DNA from 4 places in the Bradyrhizobium sp. AUGA SZCCT0105 genome. Region 1 is predicted to be linked to each of the others. Evidence: predicted binding sites of a transcription regulator. Region 1 holds the regulator's gene; each other region holds the start of a gene.
What was found. The regulator PhoB, encoded in region 1, activates phosphate uptake and scavenging genes when phosphate is short. The targets are predictions, from matches to a motif close to TGTCATNNANCTGTCAT.

Region 1 (5,421 bases):
GTGTTCGCAGGTCCGCCGTCCTATCTCAGCCTGTTCAACGCCGCGCTGATCCTCGCCATCATGGTGCTGCCCTTCATCACCGCGATCTCGGTCGACGTGTTCAAGACCGTGCCGCCGGTGCTGAAAGAGGCCGCATACGGCATGGGCTGCACCACATGGGAAGTCGTCCGCAGCGTCGTGATCCCCTACACCCGGGTCGGCGTGATCGGCGGCATCATGCTGGCACTCGGCCGCGCCCTCGGCGAGACCATGGCGGTGACCTTCATCATCGGCAACTCGTTCCGCATCTCGTCGTCGATCTTCGCGCCGGGCACCACGATCTCGGCGGCGATCGCCTCCGAATTCGCCGAGAGCGACGGCCTGCACCAGTCCGGGCTGATCCTGCTCGGCCTCCTGCTGTTCGTGCTGACCTTCTTCGTGCTCGCCGGCGCGCGGCTGATGCTGATGCGGCTTGAAACGAAAGCGGGGAAATAGCGCCATGAACCCGATCTACAAATCCCGCCGCCGCAGCGACATCGTCATTCGCGCACTCTGTGTCGGCGCGGCGCTGTTCGGCGTCACGTGGCTGGCGCTGATCCTGTTCACGCTGGTCTATAACGGCCTTGCCGGCCTCAGCGTGCAGCTGTTCACCCAGAACACGCCGCCGCCGGGCTCGACCGAAGGCGGCCTGCTCAACGCCATCGTCGGCTCGGTCATCATGACGGTGATCGGCGTCGGCATCGGCGCGCCGCTCGGCCTGTTCGCCGGCACCTACCTCGCCGAGTACGGCAAGCACGACAAGCTCACCTCGGTGATCCGCTTCATCAACGACATCCTGCTCAGCGCGCCTTCGATCATCATCGGCCTGTTCATCTATGGCGCAGTGGTGGTGCCGATGCGCGGCTTCTCGGCGATCGCAGGCAGTCTCGCGCTCGCCGTGATCGTGATCCCGGTCGTGCTGCGCACCACCGAGGACATGCTGCTGCTGGTGCCCAATCCGCTGCGCGAGGCGGCCTCCGCGCTCGGCCTGCCGCGTTCGCTGGTGATCAAGCGGATCGCTTATCGTGCTGCGCGTAGCGGCTTGATCACCGGCGTGCTGCTGGCGACCGCCCGTGTCGCCGGTGAAACCGCGCCGCTGCTGTTCACCGCGCTGTCGAACCAGTTCTTCAGCCTGGATCTGACCAAGACCATGGCCAACCTGCCGGTGACCATCAACAACTTCGTGCAGAGCCCCTACGCCTACTGGAAAGAGCTGGCGTGGAGCGGTGCGCTGCTCATCACCTTCACTGTGCTCGCGCTGAATATCGGCGCGCGTATCCTTGGTGCCGAAAGGGCCGCAAAATGACCGAGCTTTCCGTCTCAACGACTGTCGCGAGCCACGTTCCCCAGGTGCCGCTGCCGGAAGCGCCGCCGAAAGTCACGGTGCGCAACCTCAACTTCTATTACGGCGAGCACCACGCGCTGAAGAACATCAACCTGACGCTCGGCACCAACCGCGTCACGGCGTTCATCGGCCCGTCGGGCTGCGGCAAGTCGACCCTGCTGCGCATCTTCAACCGGATGTACGATCTCTATCCGGGCCAGCGCGCGGTCGGCCAGCTGATGCTGGACCAGACCAACATTCTCGATCCCAAGCTCGACCTCAATCTGCTCCGCGCGCGGGTCGGCATGGTGTTCCAGAAGCCGACGCCGTTCCCGATGACGATCTACGAGAACATCGCCTTCGGCATCCGCCTCTACGAAAAGATCTCGAAGTCCGAGATGGACGACCGGGTCGAGAAGGCGCTGCGCGGCGGCGCGCTGTGGAATGAGGTCAAGGACAAGCTGAACGCTTCCGGCCTGTCGCTCTCCGGCGGCCAGCAGCAGCGCCTGTGCATCGCGCGCACCGTGGCGGTGCGTCCCGAGGTGATCCTGTTCGACGAGCCGTGCTCGGCGCTCGATCCGATCTCGACCGCCAAGGTCGAGGAACTGATCCAGGAGCTCTCCGAAGACTACACGATCGCAATCGTCACCCACAACATGCAGCAGGCGGCGCGCGTCTCCGACAAGACCGCCTTCATGTATCTCGGTGAGCTGATCGAGTTCGACGACACCAACAAGATCTTCACCTCGCCGAGCGATCGACGCACCCAGGACTACATCACCGGCCGGTTCGGCTAGCGCATGGTCCGCAAAATTGGGTACCGGTTTTCCGACCGGATCATGCGAAACTGAGGACACCAAATCATGATCCCCGGGATCATGAGGGAGACAAGCGATGGCTTCTGAACATACCGCCAAGGCATTCGACAGCGACCTGCAGGAGTTGACCCGCCTGGTCGCCGAGATGGGCGGCCTCGTCGAGCGGATGATCACCGAGTCGGTCGACGCGCTGATCCGTCGCGACGTCGCGCTCGGCAAGCGCGTGGTCGCCGCGGACATCGAGATCGACAATCTGCAGCGCGTGATCGAAGAGCGCGCGGTGCTGACGATCGCCCGCCGCCAGCCGATGGCGATCGACCTGCGCGAAATCGTCAGCGCGATGCGCGTGGCCACCGACCTCGAGCGGATCGGCGACCTCGCCAAGAACATGGGCAAGCGCGTCGCGGCGCTGGAAAGCGATTTCCAGCCGCTGAAGCTGATCCGCGGCCTGGAGCACATGACCGACCTCGTGCTGTCGCAGGTCAAGTCGGTGCTCGACGCCTATGCCGCGCACGACCTGCCGGCGGCGATGAACGTCTGGAAGGGCGACGAGGAGGTCGATGCGATCTGCACCTCGCTGTTCCGCGAGTTGCTGACCTACATGATGGAGGATCCGCGCAACATCTCGTTCTGCATCCATCTGATGTTCTGCGCCAAGAACATCGAGCGGATCGGCGATCACGCCACCAACATCGCCGAAACCGTGTTCTACATGATCGAGGGCCAGCAGATCACCGACAAGCGCCCGAAGGGCGACATGACCAACTTTGCCACCACGGTGCCCGGTACCTAGGACATGATCCGCAGGCGCGGAGCCGGATTGTCTTCACGACAAGTCGTTTCCGCGGGGATTATGCTCAGGAAAGCAAGCGTTTCGGTTTGCGTCTGGGCAACGGATCATCACAGAGAGAGAACTTAAGCCGATGAGCGCACGCATTCTGGTAGTCGAAGACGAGGAAGCGCTGACGACACTGTTGCGCTACAACCTCGATGCGGAAGGCTACGATGTCGAGACGGTGGGGCGCGGCGACGATGCCGACACCCGCCTGAAGGAGCGCGTTCCCGACCTCGTGGTACTGGACTGGATGCTGCCGGGCCTGTCCGGCATCGAGCTGTGCCGCCGCCTGCGGGCGCGGCCCGAGACCAAGCAGCTTCCGATCATCATGCTGACCGCGCGCGGCGAGGAGAGCGAGCGCGTGCGCGGGCTTGCCACCGGCGCCGACGACTACATCGTCAAGCCGTTCTCGGTGCCGGAACTGCTGGCACGGGTGAAGGGCCTGCTGCGCCGTGCGAGCCCGGAGCGGCTTGCGACCGTGCTGACCTATGGCGACATCGAGCTCGACCGCGAAAAGCGCCGCGTGGCGCGCTCGGGACGTCCGATCGATCTCGGTCCGACCGAGTATCGGCTGCTCGAATTCTTCCTCGAGCATCCCGGCCGCGTGTTCAGCCGCGAGCAGCTGCTCGACAGCGTCTGGGGCCGCGACATCTATATCGATGAGCGTACCGTCGACGTGCATATCGGCCGCCTGCGCAAGCTGCTCAATCCGGGCCGCGAGCAGGATCCGATCCGCACCGTGCGCGGCGCCGGCTACGCGCTCGACGACCGCTTCGCGAAGGCCGAACCGCAGCCGTAAGGCTGGCCGACAATCGTAAACCACAACACGGCGTCGTCCCGGCGAACGCCGGGACCCATAAGCCGCGGCCGGCGCAATCGGCAAGCGGCCAGACGACTTTCTAACAACGCCCATTCGTGGTTATGGGTCCCGGCGTTCGCCGGGACGACGCCGGTGATGTGACGTAGCCCGGATGGAGCGAAGCGAAATCCAGAACTTCATTCTCCGCTTCAAACACCGCGCCGGATTACGCTTCGCTCCATCCGGGCTACGAGCCACAAAAAAATCCCCGCTTTCGCGGGGATTTGTTTTTACAGTCCAGGCAGTTTCCCGAGTGCTTACTTGATCTGTGGCTTCGCCGACGGCCGGCGGCGATCGGCGGCGGGCTGATAGGCGACGCGCGAGTGATGCGCGCAATAGGGCAGACCGGCGAGCGCCTTGCCGCCGCAGAAGAAGAATTCCGGGCTCGAGGGATCGCCGACCGGCCAATGGCAGGTGGCCTCGTTGAGCTCGAGCAGCGACAGCCGCTGGCTCATCGGCACCACGTTGTCGAAGGAGATCGGATCGGGCTCCATCTCGACCTCGAAGGCGTGCGCAAGCGCAGTGTTGCCGCGCGAGACCGGGCGCGCCACCCGCATCATGTGCTGGGCGGGGCGGGCCTTGCGCTGCCGCGGCGCGGCCGTGGAGGGGGCCTTGGCGCGGCCGGAGAGGCCGAGCCGATGTACTTTGCCGATCACGGCGTTTCGCGTCACATTGCCAAGTTCCGCCGCGATCTGGCTGGCCGAGAGGCCGGATTCCCAGAGCTTCTTCAGCTGCTCGACGCGATCGTCGGACCAGGTCAATACAGTCATCACATTCTTCCTTTCGCATGGCGCCGGCCACTCATCGGAGCGGCGCTGCGAGCCAATCTGGACAAATATCCCTGCGGCCAGAATCCCTTAGCCCTCGCCGGGCACGGTGTTGCGCCCGAACGTTTACGCGAGACACGAAGGCTACTTAGAGGGTCCAGTACTGCCGCACGAGATGTCGTACCCGACAGGCCAAACGCTACAATATGGCGTGACTCTGGCGCAAGAGTCCGCGGCCGTGCGTCCACATGTTCCCACAAAGTTAAGCATTGCTATGAGGCTTTTCCACCGCACCGGAATGCTCCGGATTGCGCCGGTTTCGCATTGCAGGAAGGCCGGCAAAGGCCGGCTCCTGGCGATTGACACTGACCGGCCGCCGCATAGAATGACCCGCACGTGCCGCCCGCAAAGGCGGCCGTTTTGTTTTCCGAAGCTGGCGGTTGCTGCGTAGGCGTCAAGGCGCGCGGCGATTGACGGCTTCAAACCGGCAGTGAACGCCATGACCAACGCCTCGTCGCATCTGCTCCCCGTCTTCGCCCGGGTCGATCTCGGCTTCGAGCGCGGCGAGGGCGCCTGGCTGATCGCAACCAATGGCGACCGCTATCTCGATTTCACCTCCGGTGTCGCGGTGAACGCGCTCGGGCATGCGCATCCGCATCTGGTCAAGGCGCTGCAGGAGCAGGCGACCAAGCTCTGGCACATGTCGAACCTGTTCAAGAGCCCGGACGGCGAGGTGCTTGCGGCGCGGCTGTGCGAGCAGAGCTTTGCCGACTTCGTGTTCTTCTGCAATTCCGGCGCGG
Region 2 (5,421 bases), on a different contig from region 1:
TTCATGATGAGCTACACCGTGCTCGGTGACACCGTGAACCTCGCCTCGCGGCTGGAAGGCGCCAACAAGTTCTACGGCAGCCGCAGCCTGATCTCGGAAGCCACCGCGAGCGCCTGCGCCGCGACCATCGAGCTGCGCGAGATCGACCGCCTCGTCGCCGTCGGCCAGACCCAGCCGGTCGCCGTGTTCGAGATACTCGGCAAGAAGGATCAACTGACGCCGGCGCAGACCGAGTTGCGGCAGCGCTACGCCGATGGTCTCGCCGCCTATCGCGACCGCCGCTGGGACGACGCCGAGCAAGCTTTCACTGCGGCACTGGCTGCGGCGCCGGGCGACGGCCCGTCGATCGCCATGAAGGCACGCGTCGCAGCGTTCAGGCAAAATCTGCCGGCGGCGGATTGGGACGGCGCCTGGTACCTGGAGCAGAAGTAGCGGCGGAAGTAACGGCGGTTGTAGCCCGCATGAGTCAACGGCTCGCGCGACATGCGCGCCCGATGACGGGCTCCGCGATATGCGGAAAGAAAGATCCCGGATATCGCTTCGCTCATCCGGACTACACGCATTGACGCTGACCTGCCCTTCACACTGCCCATGTGCGACCGGCCCAATTCTAACACCGATGTTAGTTTCCACTCCGCCATTCGATGGTGCGAACAAAACATTCGGCGCACGTGCACGCGCGACGTTCGGAAGCGACAGTGCGATTGCCGCATCGGCAAACAATTTTTCAGAACGCGCGGAATGTCTCTCGCGATCGGGAGTTAGTGCTTCAGATCAATGACTGTCCACGTCTAGTCGGGAGGTGCGCATGATCAAGTCACCGATGAAGCTCGCAATGCTTACGGCATTTCTGACAGCGCCGATCATCCTGTTCCCACCGCACACTGCCCTCGCCGCCGGTGGAGGTGGTGGTGGCGGCGGAGGAGGAGCGGGCGGCGGAGACTTCTACGGGTCGAGCTACAGCACGCCTGCGCCGGCCTATCCCCAGCAGAAGGACAGAAAGACCACGCACAGGGTCAAGAAGCCGATCAAGCAATCCGGCTTCGATGATCCGGCATTCCGCGACAGCTATCGCGCGGCCTATGCGACGATCTACGAACGCAACGACTACGCCGCCGCGATCGATCAGCTGCACGCGCTCGGCCGCGATGATCATCCTGATGTCGCGAACCTGATCGGTTACTCCTATCGCAAGCTCGGCGACTACAAGCAGTCGCAGGTCTGGTACGAGCGCGCGCTGAAGGCCGATCCCAACCACGTGCTGACGTGGAACTACTACGGTCTGTGGCAGATCGAACAAGGCAACCGCGACCAGGCGCAGTATCATCTGCAGCGGATCGGCGAGATCTGCGGCACCGACTGCGAGGAGTATCGCACGCTGGCAGCCGCACTGGAGAAGCCGCCGGGTACGAACCTCGTCTACTGAGCGCACCGGCGCGGAGCCGACATGAGCGGAATGCGGGATCACTAGATCCGGCCCGGACATCGCATCGCGCGTCCGGGCTGCACGCGCCGTTGGCTTCCTTCGGCGCCGTCCGCTATCGTGGGCACCCGAACCATTTGCGAGTCCGTCATGCCCGATCTGATTGACTTCGGTACGTTGCAGCTCAAATTCCTGCAGAGCAAGGAGACCACCGGCGGCAGCGTCGATCTGTTCGAGATGACGCTGCAACCGAATGCCCGGATGCCGATTCCGCACTATCACGAGAGCTGGGACGAGACGATCTACGGGCTTTCGGGCGTCTCGACCTGGCGGGTCGACGGCAAGGAGATCCACATCGGGCCCGGCGAGTCGGTGTTCATCAAGCGCGGTGTCGTGCACGGCTTCACCAACCGCTCGAACGGTCCGGCGACCTGCCTCTGCCTCCTCAGCCCCGGCGCGCTCGGACCGCAATATTTCAAGGACATGGCGGCCCTGATGGCGGGGGGTGCGCCCGATCCAGCCAGGATGAAAGAGACGATGCTGCGCTACGGCCTGGTGCCGGTCGCTTCCTGACCGCTCGACGCAAGAAGCCTGCACCGCCGGCGGCCCTGCTTAAAACCGCGTCGTGCCGAGCGGCAGGCCGAGTTTTACGCGGCCAACCAGCCCGTAGCTGATCGGGGTCATCGCGACATGCTTGATCGCGGCCTGGACGTCGCGGATCGAACGTTCCAGCGTACCGGTCTCGAAGATCGCGGCCGTGCCGGCGGCCGCCGCGATCATCTCGACGACACGCGCGGCGGTTTCGCCGGCATTGGCGCAGGCGATCCGGTGCAGCAGCCGCGCTTCAATCAGCCGCTCGCCTCCGGCCTCGCTCGCCGCCATCAGCTCCGTCATGTCCTCGACCAGCAGCGCCCGCGCGGAGCGCAGCGCCGTTTCGGCTCGGCCGACCATCGACTGGACCAGTTCACCGTCGCGCAGCTGGCCGACGCCACCGAGCCGGGGCTTCTTGCCCGCGAGCGCGATGAAGGCGTCGAGCGCGCCGCGCGCGATCCCGAGCGGCACGACCGAGACCGTCCAGGAAAACGCCGCGAGCCCCGGCAGCCGGTACGGGATACCCGGCTGGGTCGGCTTGAAGTCGACCAGCGGATGGGTGTGGCTGTCAGGCACGAAACAGTCCTGCATCTCGAAGTCGCAGCTTCCGGTGGCGCGCAGTCCGGACACGAACCAGGTGTCGTGGAGGCGGACGTCGGCGCGATCGACGTAGCAGCAGATCGGCGGGCTGTCCTTGCCGTCGGGCCCCTTGACGCTCGCCAGCCCCATGAACCTGGTCGCGTGGGGCGCGCCGCTGCCGAACGGCCAGCGTCCGCTGACGCGATAGCCGCCCTCGACCTCGACCGCCGTCCCGATCGCCCCGGTGGCGCTCGCGATGAACGCCAGCGGATCGGCGAACCAGCCCCGCACCACCTCCTCCGGCAGATAGCCGCCGGCCCGGCTCATGCCGCCGCCATTACCGACCAGCCAGCCGACCGAGCCGTCGAGCGCGGCGGCCGCCTCGACGATCGTCATGAAGTCGAGCGGCGAGAATTCCGGCCCGCCCAGCGCTTTCGGCAGATACAGCCGAAACATTCCGGCCTCGGCCAGGGCGCGGACCACGGCGTCGGGAAGCCGGCGCTCCCGATCGAAATCCGCCCGTTGCTCGGCAATCAGCGGGGCAAGCCGCTCGAGCGCGGTCAAATGGTCTGCAACGCTGGATCTGGCAGGATCTTTGGCAGGCTGGGGCATGACGCCTTCCTTTCCGAGAGCTGGCAATATCGGGAATTCAGCGCGTGGACGCGAATTTGACCATCGGGCTTGGCGTCGCAGAGGGACCGTCATCTCTTTGTCATGAATTGTGCAGACAGGTTCAGCGGACCAGTTTCGGGGACATGCATGGACTATTTCAAACGCTTCAACTTCCTGTTCGCGGCGCCGGTTTTCGAGGCCGACGACCTCGAAGGCATCCGCTTCAACCAGATCATCGCCGAAATCGAGCGCTCCGGCTTCGAGGTGGTCCGCGCCCGCAAACTGGAAGATGCCGAGATCGCGGTGCAGACCGATGCGGCGATCGGCTGCATGGTGGTCGACTGGGGCAAGAAGGGTCTCGAGGGCAAGACCGCGGCGCTGATCAATCTGATGCGCCGGCGCGGCCTCGACTTCCCGATCCTCCTGCTGATCCGCCGCAAGCGGTTCGAGGACCTGCCGGTCGAGGTGCTCGATTTCATCGACGGCTACGTGTTCCTGTCCGAGGAAACCCCGCCCTTCATCGCCAAGAACCTGATCTCCAGGCTGAAGCAATATGCCGAGAACCTGAAGACCCCGTTCTTCGGGGCGCTGGTCGACTATGCCGAGGAAGGCAACCAGCTCTGGACCTGCCCGGGCCACAATGGCGGCGTGTTCTACAGCCGCAGCCCGATCGGCCGGGTGTTCGTCGAACATCTCGGCGAGGCGGTGTTCCGCGACGACCTCGACAATTCCGTGCTCGATCTCGGCGACCTTCTCACCCATGAGGGGCCGGCGCTGCGGGCGCAAAAGGAAGCCGCCAAGATCTTCGGCGCCGAGAAGACCTATTTCGTGCTCAACGGCACCTCGACATCCAACAAGGTCGCGCTCGGCTCGCTGGTCACCGATGGCGATCTCGTGCTGTTCGACCGCAACAACCACAAGGCCGCGCATCACGGCGCGCTCCTGATCGGCGGCGGCATCCCGGTCTATGTGCCGACGGTGCGCAACGCCTGGGGCCTGATCGGCCCGATGCGCTGGGACCTGCTCGACGAGGGCGCGCTGCGCGACCAGATCCGCAAGCACCCGCTGGTCAAGGACGAGAACGCCTGGAAGAAGGAGCGTCCGTTCCGCGTCGCCGTGGTCGAGCAGTGCACCTATGACGGCACCATCCACTCCGCCGAGATGATCCTCAAGCGGATCGGCCATCTCTGCGACTACATCCTGTTCGACGAGGCCTGGGCCGGCTTCATGAAGTTCCACCCGATCTATTCCGGCCGCTTCGCGATGGGGCTCGCCAATCTCGGCCCCGAGGCGCCTGGCATCATCGCCACCCAATCGACCCACAAGCAGCTCGCGAGCTTCTCGCAGGCCTCGCAGATCCACATCCGCGACCGCCACATCAAGGGCCAGAAGCGCCGGGTCGAGCACCGCCGCTTCAACGAAAGCTTCATGCAGCACGCCTCGACCTCGCCGTTCTATCCGATCTTCGCTTCGCTCGACGTCGGCGCGCAGATGATGAAAGGCCGCTCCGGCGAAGTGCTTTGGGACGACACGATCCGGCTCGGCATCGAGCTGCGCAAGAAGATCCGCGCGGTGAAGCGCGAGTTCGAGGAGAAGGAGACGCGCGCCGAGCGGCGCTGGTTCTTCGAGCCGTTCGTGCCGGACCGCGTGATGATCCCCGACGTCGCGCGCGAGAACGGCGTGCACAATGTCGCCTGGGAGACGATCTCGACCGATCAGCTCGCGACCAATCCGTCCTACTGGCAGCTCAGCCCGGGCGAAACCTGGCACGGCTTCCCGGAGCTGACCGCGGGATTTGCCATGACCGACCCGAACAAGCTCACCTTGCTGACGCCGGGGTTCGACCACGCCACCGGCGCCTATGCCGATCACGGCATCCCCGCCCCGGTCGTCGCGCAATATCTGCGCGAGAACCAGATCGTCGCCGAGAAGAACGACCTCAACTCCCTGCTCTTCCTGCTGACGCCGGGCGTCGAGGCCAGCAAGGCCGGCACGCTGGTGTCCGGGCTCGTCGCCTTCAAGAAGCTGCACGACGACAACGCGCTGGTCGAGGACGTCATCCCCGAATTCTTCCGCCGCCGCCCGCAACGCTACACCGGAGTGCGGCTGCGCGACCTCTGCGGCGACATGCACCGCTTCTTCCGCGACGGCGGCGTCAGCACGCTGCAGGCCAAGCAATTCCTGCCCGAGCATCTCCCGGAGATCGCGATGTCGCC
Region 3 (5,421 bases), on a different contig from region 1:
CGCGAAGGCGATGCGGTCGCGGTGGTTCGGATCCATGTTGGCCTGGATCTTGAACACGAACGCGCTCATGCGCGGCTCCGCGGCCTCGACCTTGCGCAGATCGGAATCCTGTGCGCGCGGTGCCGGCGCGAACTTGCCGAGGCCCTCGAGCAAGTCGCCGACGCCGAAATTGCGCAGCGCGCTGCCGAAATAGACCGGCGTCAGATGGCCTTCGCGGAAGGCCGCGAGCTCGAACGGCTTGCAGGCCTCGGACGCCAGCGCGAGCTCATCCCTGACCTCGGCGACGTCGAGATTGGGATTGCGCTTGCCGAGATCGGCGATGTCGATCTGCTCGGTGGCGCCGGTCTTGGCGCCGCCACCCTCGAGCAGCCGTACGCCGCCATTGACGACATCATAGGTGCCGAGGAAGTCGCGGCCGCGGCCGACCGGCCAGGTCATCGGCGTGGTGTCGAGCGCCAGCGTCTTCTCGATCTCGTCCAAGAGCTCGAACGTGTCGCGGCTCTCGCGGTCCATCTTGTTGATGAAGGTGATGATCGGGATGTCGCGCAACCGGCACACCTCGAACAGCTTTCGGGTGCGCGCCTCGATGCCCTTGGCGGCGTCGATCACCATGACCGCGGAGTCGACCGCGGTCAGCGTGCGGTAGGTGTCTTCCGAAAAGTCCTCGTGGCCCGGCGTGTCCAGCAGGTTGAACACGAGGTCGTTGAACTCGAAGGTCATCACCGAGGTGACGACCGAGATACCGCGCTCGCGCTCGATCTTCATCCAGTCCGAGCGCGTGTTGCGCCGCTCGCCCTTGGCCTTGACCTGGCCCGCGAGGTTGATGGCGCCGCCGAACAGCAGCAGCTTTTCCGTCAGCGTGGTCTTGCCGGCGTCCGGGTGCGAGATGATCGCAAAGGTGCGCCGTCGCGCCACTTCCTGTGAAAGCGGCGAGCGGGACGGCGATTCGGTTGGAACAGCGGTATCAGACATGGCGGGGCAGCGTTTGGCAGGGAAAACGGGCGCAATCAAGGGCGTTTTGTCGCAATGCGGACTGGCCGCGCCACCCACATATAGGCACCGGAAGGACGACCTTCACCTCACCATACCATCCGCGGGGACGACCCTGCCTTATCCGGAGGGTTCGTTATGGCTTGGGCCATTCTGTTCACCGCAGGCCTGCTCGAGATCGGCTGGGCAATTGGGCTGAAATACACCGAGGGTTTTTCGCGGCTGGTGCCGTCGGTGCTGACGCTCGCGGCGATGGCCGGCAGCGTGATCCTGCTCGGCATCGCGCTCAAGACGCTGCCGATTGGAACCGCCTATGCGGTCTGGACCGGGATCGGCGCGGTCGGCACCGCGGCGCTCGGCATCATCCTGCTCGGCGAACCCGCGACCGCGATGCGGCTTGCCAGCATCGGGCTGATCGTGTCCGGCATCGTCGGGCTGAAGCTGGTCGGCTGATCACTTCAATATCTGCACCGCCCAATAGGTCGCGGCTGCAACCGCAGCCGAGGCCGGGATCGTGATCACCCAGGCATAGACGATCGAGCTCGCCACGTTCCAGCGCACGGCGGACAGCCGCCGTGCCGCGCCGACCCCGACGATGGCGCCGGTGATGGTGTGGGTGGTCGATACCGGAACCCCGAGATAGGTCGCGATGAACAGCGTGGCCGCGCCGCCGGTCTCGGCGCAAAAGCCCTGCATCGGCGTCAGCTTGGTGATCCGCAGCCCCATGGTGCGCACGATCCGCCAGCCGCCCATCAGGGTGCCCAGCGCCATCGCGCTCTGGCAGGCCAGTACGACCCAGAACGGAATCTCGAAGGTGTCGCCGAGATGGCCTTGCGAGTAGAGCAGCACGCCAATGATGCCCATGGTCTTCTGTGCGTCGTTACCGCCATGGCCGAGCGAATAGAGCGACGCCGAGGCGAATTGCAGGATGCGGAAGGCACGATCGACCGCGAACGGCGTCGAGCGCACCGAGAGCCAGGACACGATCGCAACCAGCACCAGCGCCAGCAGGAAGCCGACCAGCGGCGACAGGACGATGGCAAGCAAGGTCTTGGTGAGCCCGCTCCACACCGCCGCCGAGATGCCCGCCTTCGCCATGCCGGCGCCGACCAGGCCGCCGATCAGCGCATGCGAGCTCGACGAGGGAATGCCCAGCGCCCAGGTGATCACGTTCCAGACGATCGCGCCGACCAGCGCCGCGAAGATCACGGTCGCGTCCACCACGGACGGGTCGATGATCCCGGTGCCGATGGTGTTGGCGACGTGCAGACCGAACACCGCGAAGGCGACGAAGTTGAAGAACGCCGCCCAGAACACCGCATATTGCGGCCGCAGTACGCGGGTCGAGACGATGGTCGCGATCGAGTTCGCGGCATCGTGCAGGCCGTTCAGGAAGTCGAACAGCAGCGCGACCGCGATCAGGATGGTCAGAACCGGAAGACCCAGCGTGGCGTCCACGTGATGTCCCCGACTTACACTTGCTCGATGACGATGGAGTTGATCTCGTTGGCGACGTCGTCGAAGCGGTCGGCCACCTTCTCGAGATGATCGTAGATCTCCGCGCCGACGATGAAGTCCATCGTGTTGGCGTCGCGGTGCTTCAGGAACAATTCCTTGAGCCCGATATCATGGAGATCGTCGACCCGCCCCTCGAGCTTGGTCAGCTCCTCGGTGATCTGGGTCAGCATCGAGACGTTCTGGCCGATCGCCTGCAACAGAGGCAGCGCGCGGACGACCAGATTGGCGCATTCGACGATCAAGGTGCCGATCTCGCGCATCGGCGGCTCGAACTCGCGCACCTCGAACAGCATCACGGCCTTGGCGGTCGCCTGCATCTGGTCGACCGCGTCGTCCATCGCGGTGATCAAGTTCTTGATGTCGCCGCGGTCGAACGGGGTGATGAAGGTGCGGCGAACCGCGGTCAGCACCTCGCGGGTGACGCTATCGGCGTCGTTCTCGAACTGATTGACGCGCTGGCAGAAGACGGGAGTCTCCTCGCCGCCCCTCAGCATGTCCTGCAGCGCCAGCGAGCACTGCACGGAGGTCTGGGCGTGGCGGGCGAACAGGTCGAAAAATCGCTCTTCCTTGGGCAGAAAGGCGCGAAACCAGCGCAGCATGTCTCAATTCCATCATTCCGGGACAGCCCTTTTAGCGACTGTCACAGAACTGTCATAGAGCATCTGGCGGGGAAAATACCCGGATCGACCGCCCGAACGGGCGGTCGTCCACCGCTAAGTCGGCAGCAAATCGCGTGCCCTGCCCTACAGCGATCGCCGCAGCAGGTGGGCCAGCTCGCCGACCAGGCCGCGCCGGAACAGCAGCACGCAGGCCACGAAGATCACGCCCTGGATCACCGTCACCCACTGGCCGAACCCGGCGAGATATTGCTGCATCGCGATGATCACGAATGCGCCGACCACCGGTCCGAAGATGGTGCCGAGACCGCCGACCAGCGTCATCAGCACGATTTCGCCGGACATCGACCAGTGCACGTCGGTGAGCGAGGCGTTCTGCGCCACGAACACCTTCAGCGAGCCGGCGAAGCCGGCCAGCGTGCCCGACAGGATGTAGGCCAGCATCTTGTACTGGTCGGTCTTGTAGCCAAGCGAGATCGCGCGCGGCTCGTTCTCGCGGATCGACTTCAGCACCTCACCGAACGGCGAGTTGATGGTGCGGTAGATCAAAAGGAAGCCGGCAAGGAATCCGGCCAGCACGACGTAGTAGAGCACCGTCGGCTTCGACAGGTCGAAGATCCCGAACAGGTGCCCCTGCGGAATGCCCTGGATGCCGTCTTCACCATGGGTGAACGGCGCCTGCAGATAGATGAAATAGAGCAGCTGCGACAGCGCCAGCGTGATCATCGAGAAGTAGATGCCCTGGCGGCGGATCGAGATGAAGCCGGTGACGAGGCCGAGCAAGGCCGCCGCGGCGGTGCCGGCCACGATGCCGAGCTCCGGCGGCAGCCCCCACACCTTCAGCGCATGCGCCGAGACGTAGCCGGCGGTGCCGAGGAACATGGCGTGGCCGAACGACAGCAGGCCGCCATAGCCGATCAAAAGGTTGAAGGCGCAGGCGAGCAGCGCAAAGCACAACGCCTGCATCACGAAGAAGGGATAGATCCCCGTGAACGGCACCACTGCCAGCAGCACCGCCATCACGGCGAATACGATCATCTCGTCGCGCATCGCGCGCGGCGTCACCGGAAGTGTATCGTCGGTCAATGCTGACATATCAGGCCGCCCGTCCCGTCAGTCCCGTTGGCTTCACCAGCAACACCACCACCATCAGGACAAACACCACGGTGTTGGAGGCCTCGGGATAAAAATACTTGGTCAGTCCCTCGATCACGCCGAGCGCGAAGCCGGTGATGATCGAGCCCATGATCGAGCCCATGCCGCCGATCACGACCACCGCGAACACCACGATGATGAGATCGGCGCCCATCAGCGGGCGGACCTGGTTGATCGGCGCCGACAGCACGCCGGCGAGCGCGGCGAGACCGACGCCGAGCCCGTAGGTCAGCGTGATCATGCGCGGCACGTTGATGCCGAAGGCCCGCACCAGCGTCGGGTTCTCGGTGGCGGCGCGCAGATAGGCGCCGAGCTGCGTCTTCTCGATCAGGAACCAGGTGGCAAGGCACACCACCAGCGAGAAGATCACGACCCAGCCGCGATAGATCGGCAGGAACATGAAGCCGAGATTGACGCCGCCCTTGAGCTGATCCGGGATCGAGTAAGGCAGGCCCGAGGAGCCGAAATAGTTCTGGAACACGCCCTGCACGATCAGCGCGATGCCGAACGTCAGCAGCAGTCCATAGAGATGGTCGAGCCCGGCCAGCCATTGCAGCATGGTCCGCTCGAGGATCATGCCGAAGATGCCGACGATGACAGGTGCGATGAGCAGCGCCCACCAGTAGTTGATGCCGCCCAGATTGAGCAGGAAATACGCCACGAAGGCGCCCATCATGTAGAGTGCGCCGTGCGCGAAATTGATGATGTTGAGCATGCCGAAGATGACGGCGAGCCCCAGACTGAGCAGCGCGTAGAACGAGCCGTTGATCAGTCCCACCAGAAGCTGTGCGTAGAGAGCCTGCATCGAATGAGCTTTCGCTGGATAGATGAAGCCCGCCGGCCGCGCCCACGGCCGGCGGGCATGATCGTCACTTCTTCAGGAGCGCACAGGTGCTCTTGTCGAGCGGCGTGAAGGCCTGGTTGCCCGGCACGGTGCCGACCAGCTTGTAGAAGTCCCACGGACCCTTGGACTCCGAGGGCTTCTTCACTTCGAACAGATAGGCGTCGTGGGTGACGCGGCCGTTGGCCTCGACCTCGCCCTTGCCGAACAGCGGATCGTCGGTCGGGATCGTCTTCATCTTCGCGACCACCTTGGCGCCGTCATGCGGATTGCCGCCGAGCGCTTCGAGTGCCTTGAAGT
Region 4 (5,421 bases), on a different contig from region 1:
GGCAGGCCGCGGTCGCGATCGCGTAGACGCGGCCGACCTGCTGGATCCGGCACAGCGCGCGAAAGCGGCGCAGTGCGGTGAGCGCCTTGTTGACGGCATCGGTTGCGAGCAGGCCGGTGCTCTGCACCTCGCGCCCGAGCCCGCACAGCGCCTTCTCGTTGAAGATGGTGATGAGGCTGCGCGCCATCGCCTCGTAAACCACGAGACGAACCGAGTTCGAGCCGATATCGATCACAGCGACGCTGGAAGCGCGCTTCCGCGGCCGCTTCACCGTAAGACCCCCTTAAGACGATGGCTGCTGACGCTCGTTGCGACGCGTGAGACGGCGCGGTGAAGATTCCTTGAGAGACTTACCACGGCCGGACAGACTCGGATTTGTCATGAAATAGTCATGTAGATTGAACGGCTCTTCGCCTTTCGCGGCCTTCATACGCGTTGAGGACCCATCCGGCAACAATTGCCAGCTCTGCTCGGTGTCCTTCAGGTTCGCCACCATGATCTGTTCGAGAACCTGCTGATGCACCGTGGGATTTTGCAGCGGACAGAGCACTTCGACGCGGCGGTCGAGGTTCCGCGGCATCATGTCGGCGGACGAGATATACACAGCAGCTTTTGCGCTCGGCAGGCCCTGGCCCATGCCGAAGCAATAGATTCGGCCGTGTTCCAGGAACCGGCCGATCACCGATTTGACGCGGATGTTCTCCGACAATCCGGGCAGTCCGGGCCGCAGGCAGCAGATGCCGCGCACCACGAGCTCGATCGAGACGCCGGCCTGCGAGGCCTCATACAGCGCGTCGATGATATCAGGGTCGACGAGCGCGTTCATCTTCATCCAGATCGCGCCGGGCCGGCCATGCTTGACGTGAGCGATCTCGCCGTGGATGTGCTCGATGATCCGCTTGCGCAATGTCAGCGGCGACACCGCCATCTTCTCGATGTCGCTCGGCTCGGCATAGCCGGTGATGTAGTTGAACACCCGCGCGACGTCGCGGCCGATGATCGGGTCCGACGTGAAGTAGGAGACGTCGGTGTAGATGCGGGCGGTGACCGGATGGTAGTTGCCGGTGCCGGTGTGCACATAGGTCGTGAGATTGCCGCCCTCGCGGCGCACCACCATCGACAGCTTGGCGTGGGTCTTCAGCTCGATGAAGCCGTAGACGACCTGCACGCCGGCGCGTTCGAGGTCGCGTGCCCAGCGGATATTGGCCTCCTCGTCGAAGCGCGCCTTCAATTCGATCAGCGCGGTCACCGACTTGCCGGCTTCGGCGGCATCCGCCAGCGCGCGCACGATCGGCGAGTTGTTCGAGGTGCGATAGAGCGTCTGCTTGATCGCGACCACGTCGGGATCGCGCGCCGCCTGCTGCAGGAACTGCACGACGACGTCGAAGGATTCGTAGGGGTGATGGACCACGAGATCCTTCTGGCGGATCGCGGCGAAGATATCGCCGCCATGGTCGCGCACGCGTTCGGGGTGGCGCGGCACGTAGGGCGGGAATTCGAGGTCGGGGCGATTGAGGCGCGTGAGCTGCGACAGTTCGTTCATCGCGAGCACGCCGTCGACCAGGATCACTTCATCGTCCGCGGCCGACAATGCGTGCTGCACGAAGACGCGCAGTTCTTCGGGCATCGTGGCCTCGATCTCGAGCCGGATCACCGATCCGCGCCGGCGGCGCTTGAGTGCGGTCTCGAACAGGCGGACGAGGTCTTCGGCCTCTTCCTCGATTTCGAGTTCGGAGTCCCTGATGATGCGGAATGCGCCCTGACCCTTGACGGTGTAGCCGGGGAACAGGCGGCCGATGAACAGGCCGGTGGCCTGCTCGAGCGTGATCAGGCGGGCCGGCGCGCCTTCCTTGGTCGAGGGAATGCGGATGAAACGGTCGATCTTGCCGGGCATGCGGATCAGCGCGTTCATCGCCTTGCCGTCGGCGATCCGCGACAATTGCAGCGCGACCGTGAAGCCAAGGTTCGGGATGAACGGGAACGGATGTGCCGGGTCGATCGCGAGCGGGGTCAGCAGCGGGAAGATGTTGTGGAGGAAGTGATCCTCGATCCAGGTGCGTTCCGATTTGGTGACGTCGCGCCCGTCGACCAGCTGGATGCCGACCTTGGACAGGAGCTCGCGCAGGTCGCTCCAGATCGCCTGCTGATCGGAGGCGAGCTGCGACACGGTCTTGTTGATCATCACGAGCTGCTCGGCCGGCAGCAGGCCGTCCGGGCTGCGCTCGGCAATGCCCTCGCGGACTTGGGCCTTGATGCCGGCGACGCGGACCATGAAGAACTCGTCGAGGTTATTCGCCGAAATCGACAGGAAGCGGACCCGCTCCAGCAGGGGATGGCCGAGATTGACCGCTTCCTCGAGCACCCGGCGGTTGAAGTGCAGCCAGGACAGCTCTCGGTTGATGAATCTCTCGGGGCTGGTCGCGACCGCGGGGACGGACGGAAGCTCCGCCTCTTTCTCTTTGATTTCAGGTGCTTGTGCCGAGTCCATCAAGTGCTGGTCCAATTCGGGGCAGGGGGCCGGAGCGGTCGAGGGCCGCACAGAACATGTGATATTGCGATGACGTTTCGATGACATTGATGTTCCGTTGGCCTGCAACGTCAAGCCGCGGGTCGGTCAGGCATCACGCAACAGCTCCGCCGCCAGCGCCCGGGTCACCGGCCGGCCCAACCGCAGCGCCTCGGTGTCGAGCAGCTCGACCGCCTGGCGGACCGCGGTATAGGACCGCTCGATCCGGTTGGTCAGGTAGCTGACGAGCGGTTCGTCCACGCTCATCTGGCGGTCGGCGCAGAACTTCACGATCAAGCCGCGGAACAGCTGGTCGTCGGGTGGCAGCAGCGTCACCGTCGGCACCGCGCGAAGCCGCGAGCGCAGATCGCGCAGCTCGATCTCGAACGCCGATGGCGGCACCCGCGCCGTGACCAGCACGAAGGCATCGTCCTGGCGGGCGAGATTCATCAGATGGAACATCGCGCGCTCGTCGAAATCCGACGGCCTCAGGTCCTCGACCACCAGTGCGCCGGTCGCAAGCGCCGTCGGCACCGTGTCGGCAGTCAGCGCATGCGCCGCGGTCGAGCGCGCGCCGGCGATCTCGGCCCAGATCGCGGCGAGGTGGCTCTTGCCGGAGCCTTCGGGCCCCACCAGCAGCATGATTCGGTTCGGCCAGTCGGGCCAGCCGTCGATCAGCGCCAGCGCCGCCTCATTGGCGGGCCCCTCGAGGAAATCGTCGCGGGTCAGTTTCTCCTCGTGCGGCAGGGCCAAGGCCAATTGACGAGGTTGAACGCTACCGGCCACGCAAGTCTCCAAACCACTTCATTTTAGCATGCGCCAACGCTTCGCGTTTGTCGCTGGAAAACCGGTTTCCACTTTTCGGGATCGTGCGCTACCGAGCCTCGATCGTGCTCATGTGCCGCACCCACTCCACGAGATAGAGGGACACCGAACCCAAAGTAAAGATCGTGACCAGGCCCATCAGGATCAGGTCGTAGGGGTGCGGCTGAAAGCCGAAGCCGAGCGAGGCCAGCACCAGAGCCGCGAACGCGACCTGTGCCACGGTGTTCAGCTTCGACACCATCAACGGCTTCATCTCGACCGGCTTGTCGAACAACCATGACACAATCACGGCGGAGACGATCATGATGTCGCGCGACACCACGAGAATCACGATCCAGCGCGGCACCGCGCCCCAGATTCCGAGCGCGACATAGATCGACACCAGCAGCGCCTTGTCGGCGAGCGGATCGAGCAGGGCGCCGAGCTCGCTCGCCATGTTGAAGCGCTTGGCGAGGAAACCGTCGACCGCATCCGAGACGCCGGCGATCACGAAGATCGCAAACGCGATCTCCATCTGGCTCGAGACGATGGCCCAGACGATCACCGGCACCAGGATGATGCGGCCGAGGGTGATGATATTCGGTATGCTCAACTTGAATCGCTTCCCGGCTAGAAGCCTGATTTTACTCGATATCCGGCTCTTTTGCGCGGCGGCCGGGTGTTATCTACATAGTATCGCGGCCGCATCGCCGCGAGCCATTGCGCGGGGGCGGAATTCCTCGTAACCAGCCCCTTATCATCTGGAATTGGGCATGACCGAGCGCAAAAACGGGCTCACTTACGCGGATTCGGGTGTCGATATCGACGCCGGCAATCGTCTGGTCGATCTGATCAAGCCGATGGTGCGGGCCACCGCACGGCCCGGCGCGGACGCCGAGATCGGCGGATTCGGCGGGCTGTTCGACCTCAAGGCCGCCGGCTTCAAGGATCCGGTCCTGGTGGCCGCGACCGATGGCGTCGGCACCAAGCTGAAGATCGCGATCGAGACTGGCATCCACAACGGCATCGGCATCGACCTGGTCGCGATGTCGGTCAACGACCTTGTCGTGCAGGGCGCGGAACCGCTGTTCTTCCTCGACTATTTCGCCTGCGGCAAGCTCCACCCGGAGGCCACCGCGCAGATCGTCGCGGGGATTGCCGAGGGCTGCCGCGAATCCGGCTGCGCGCTGATCGGCGGCGAGACCGCCGAGATGCCCGGCCTCTACAAGGACGGCGACTACGACCTCGGCGGCTTTGCGGTCGGCGCGGCCGAGCGCGGCACCCTGCTGCCGACGGGGGATATCGCGGCGGGCGACGCCGTGATCGGCCTGGCGTCCTCCGGCGTGCACTCCAACGGCTATTCGCTGGTGCGCAAGATCGTCGAGCAATCCGGCGTTGGCTATGATGCGCCGGCGCCGTTCGCACCGGTCATGACGCTCGGCGCGGCGCTGCTGACGCCGACCAGGCTCTATGTGAAGTCCTGCCTGCGCGCGATCCGCGAGACCGGCGCGGTGAAGGGGCTCGCCCACATCACCGGCGGCGGATTCACCGACAACATTCCGCGCGTACTGCCAAAGCATCTCGGCGTCGGCATCGATCTGGCGCGGCTGCCGGTGCTGCCGGTGTTCAAATGGCTGGCCGAGCAGGGCGGCATCGCCGAGCTTGAGCTGCTGCGCACCTTCAACTGCGGCATCGGCATGATCGCGATCGTCAAGGCCGATGCGGTCGATGCGGTGACCGAGGCCTTCACCGCCGGCGGCGAAACCGTGACGCTGCTGGGCGAAGTGATCGAGGCCAAGGACGAGCACCGCGTGGTCTATCACGGTCATCTCGATCTCTCGCGATGAAGCGCCGGGTTGCCATCCTGATTTCCGGCCGCGGCTCCAACATGGCCGCGCTGATCGAGGCTGCCAAGGCTGCGGATTTTCCGGCCGAGATCGTCGCCGTGATCTCCAACCGCGCCAACGCTCCCGGGCTCGAGAAGGCGGCCGCGAGCGGCATTCCGACCGTTGTCATCGAGAGCAAGCCGTTCGGCAAGGACCGCGCCGGCTTCGAGGCGGTGCTGCAACGGGCGCTCGACGACAAGCAGGTCGAGCTGATCTGCCTCGGCG

Region 2: JQ573_RS10360 (Orn/Lys/Arg decarboxylase N-terminal domain-containing protein) is a predicted target of PhoB. The motif match lies at 3,293-3,309, and genes of this name have one in related genera.
Region 3: JQ573_RS01940 (DUF47 domain-containing protein) is a predicted target of PhoB. The motif match lies at 3,147-3,163, and genes of this name have one in related genera.
Region 4: JQ573_RS02280 (RNA degradosome polyphosphate kinase) is a predicted target of PhoB. The motif match lies at 2,558-2,574, and genes of this name have one in related genera.

Annotation. Positions count from the first base shown of each region.
Region 1 covers NZ_JAFCMK010000008.1:323,966-329,386, reverse strand. Annotated here, with positions in the region: gene pstC (phosphate ABC transporter permease subunit PstC) at 1-474, shown strand, start outside; gene pstA (phosphate ABC transporter permease PstA) at 479-1,324, shown strand; gene pstB (phosphate ABC transporter ATP-binding protein PstB) at 1,321-2,139, shown strand; gene phoU (phosphate signaling complex protein PhoU) at 2,237-2,953, shown strand; gene phoB (phosphate regulon transcriptional regulator PhoB) at 3,084-3,794, shown strand; gene JQ573_RS32555 (GcrA family cell cycle regulator) at 4,112-4,624, opposite strand; gene JQ573_RS32550 (aspartate aminotransferase family protein) at 5,121-5,421, shown strand, end outside.
Region 2 covers NZ_JAFCMK010000002.1:281,161-286,581, forward strand. Annotated here, with positions in the region: gene JQ573_RS10340 (adenylate/guanylate cyclase domain-containing protein) at 1-432, shown strand, start outside; gene JQ573_RS10345 (tetratricopeptide repeat protein) at 809-1,426, shown strand; gene JQ573_RS10350 (cupin domain-containing protein) at 1,574-1,996, shown strand; gene JQ573_RS10355 (acyl-CoA dehydrogenase family protein) at 2,036-3,205, opposite strand; gene JQ573_RS10360 (Orn/Lys/Arg decarboxylase N-terminal domain-containing protein) at 3,353-5,421, shown strand, end outside.
Region 3 covers NZ_JAFCMK010000001.1:428,316-433,736, reverse strand. Annotated here, with positions in the region: gene JQ573_RS01955 (peptide chain release factor 3) at 1-972, opposite strand, end outside; gene sugE (quaternary ammonium compound efflux SMR transporter SugE) at 1,129-1,443, shown strand; gene JQ573_RS01945 (inorganic phosphate transporter) at 1,444-2,448, opposite strand; gene JQ573_RS01940 (DUF47 domain-containing protein) at 2,463-3,107, opposite strand; gene JQ573_RS01935 (branched-chain amino acid ABC transporter permease) at 3,252-4,220, opposite strand; gene JQ573_RS01930 (branched-chain amino acid ABC transporter permease) at 4,222-5,085, opposite strand; gene JQ573_RS01925 (ABC transporter substrate-binding protein) at 5,150-5,421, opposite strand, start outside.
Region 4 covers NZ_JAFCMK010000001.1:497,884-503,304, forward strand. Annotated here, with positions in the region: gene ppx (exopolyphosphatase) at 1-271, opposite strand, end outside; gene JQ573_RS02280 (RNA degradosome polyphosphate kinase) at 284-2,488, opposite strand; gene JQ573_RS02285 (DnaA/Hda family protein) at 2,615-3,292, opposite strand; gene JQ573_RS02290 (CDP-alcohol phosphatidyltransferase family protein) at 3,381-3,923, opposite strand; gene purM (phosphoribosylformylglycinamidine cyclo-ligase) at 4,084-5,157, shown strand; gene purN (phosphoribosylglycinamide formyltransferase) at 5,154-5,421, shown strand, end outside.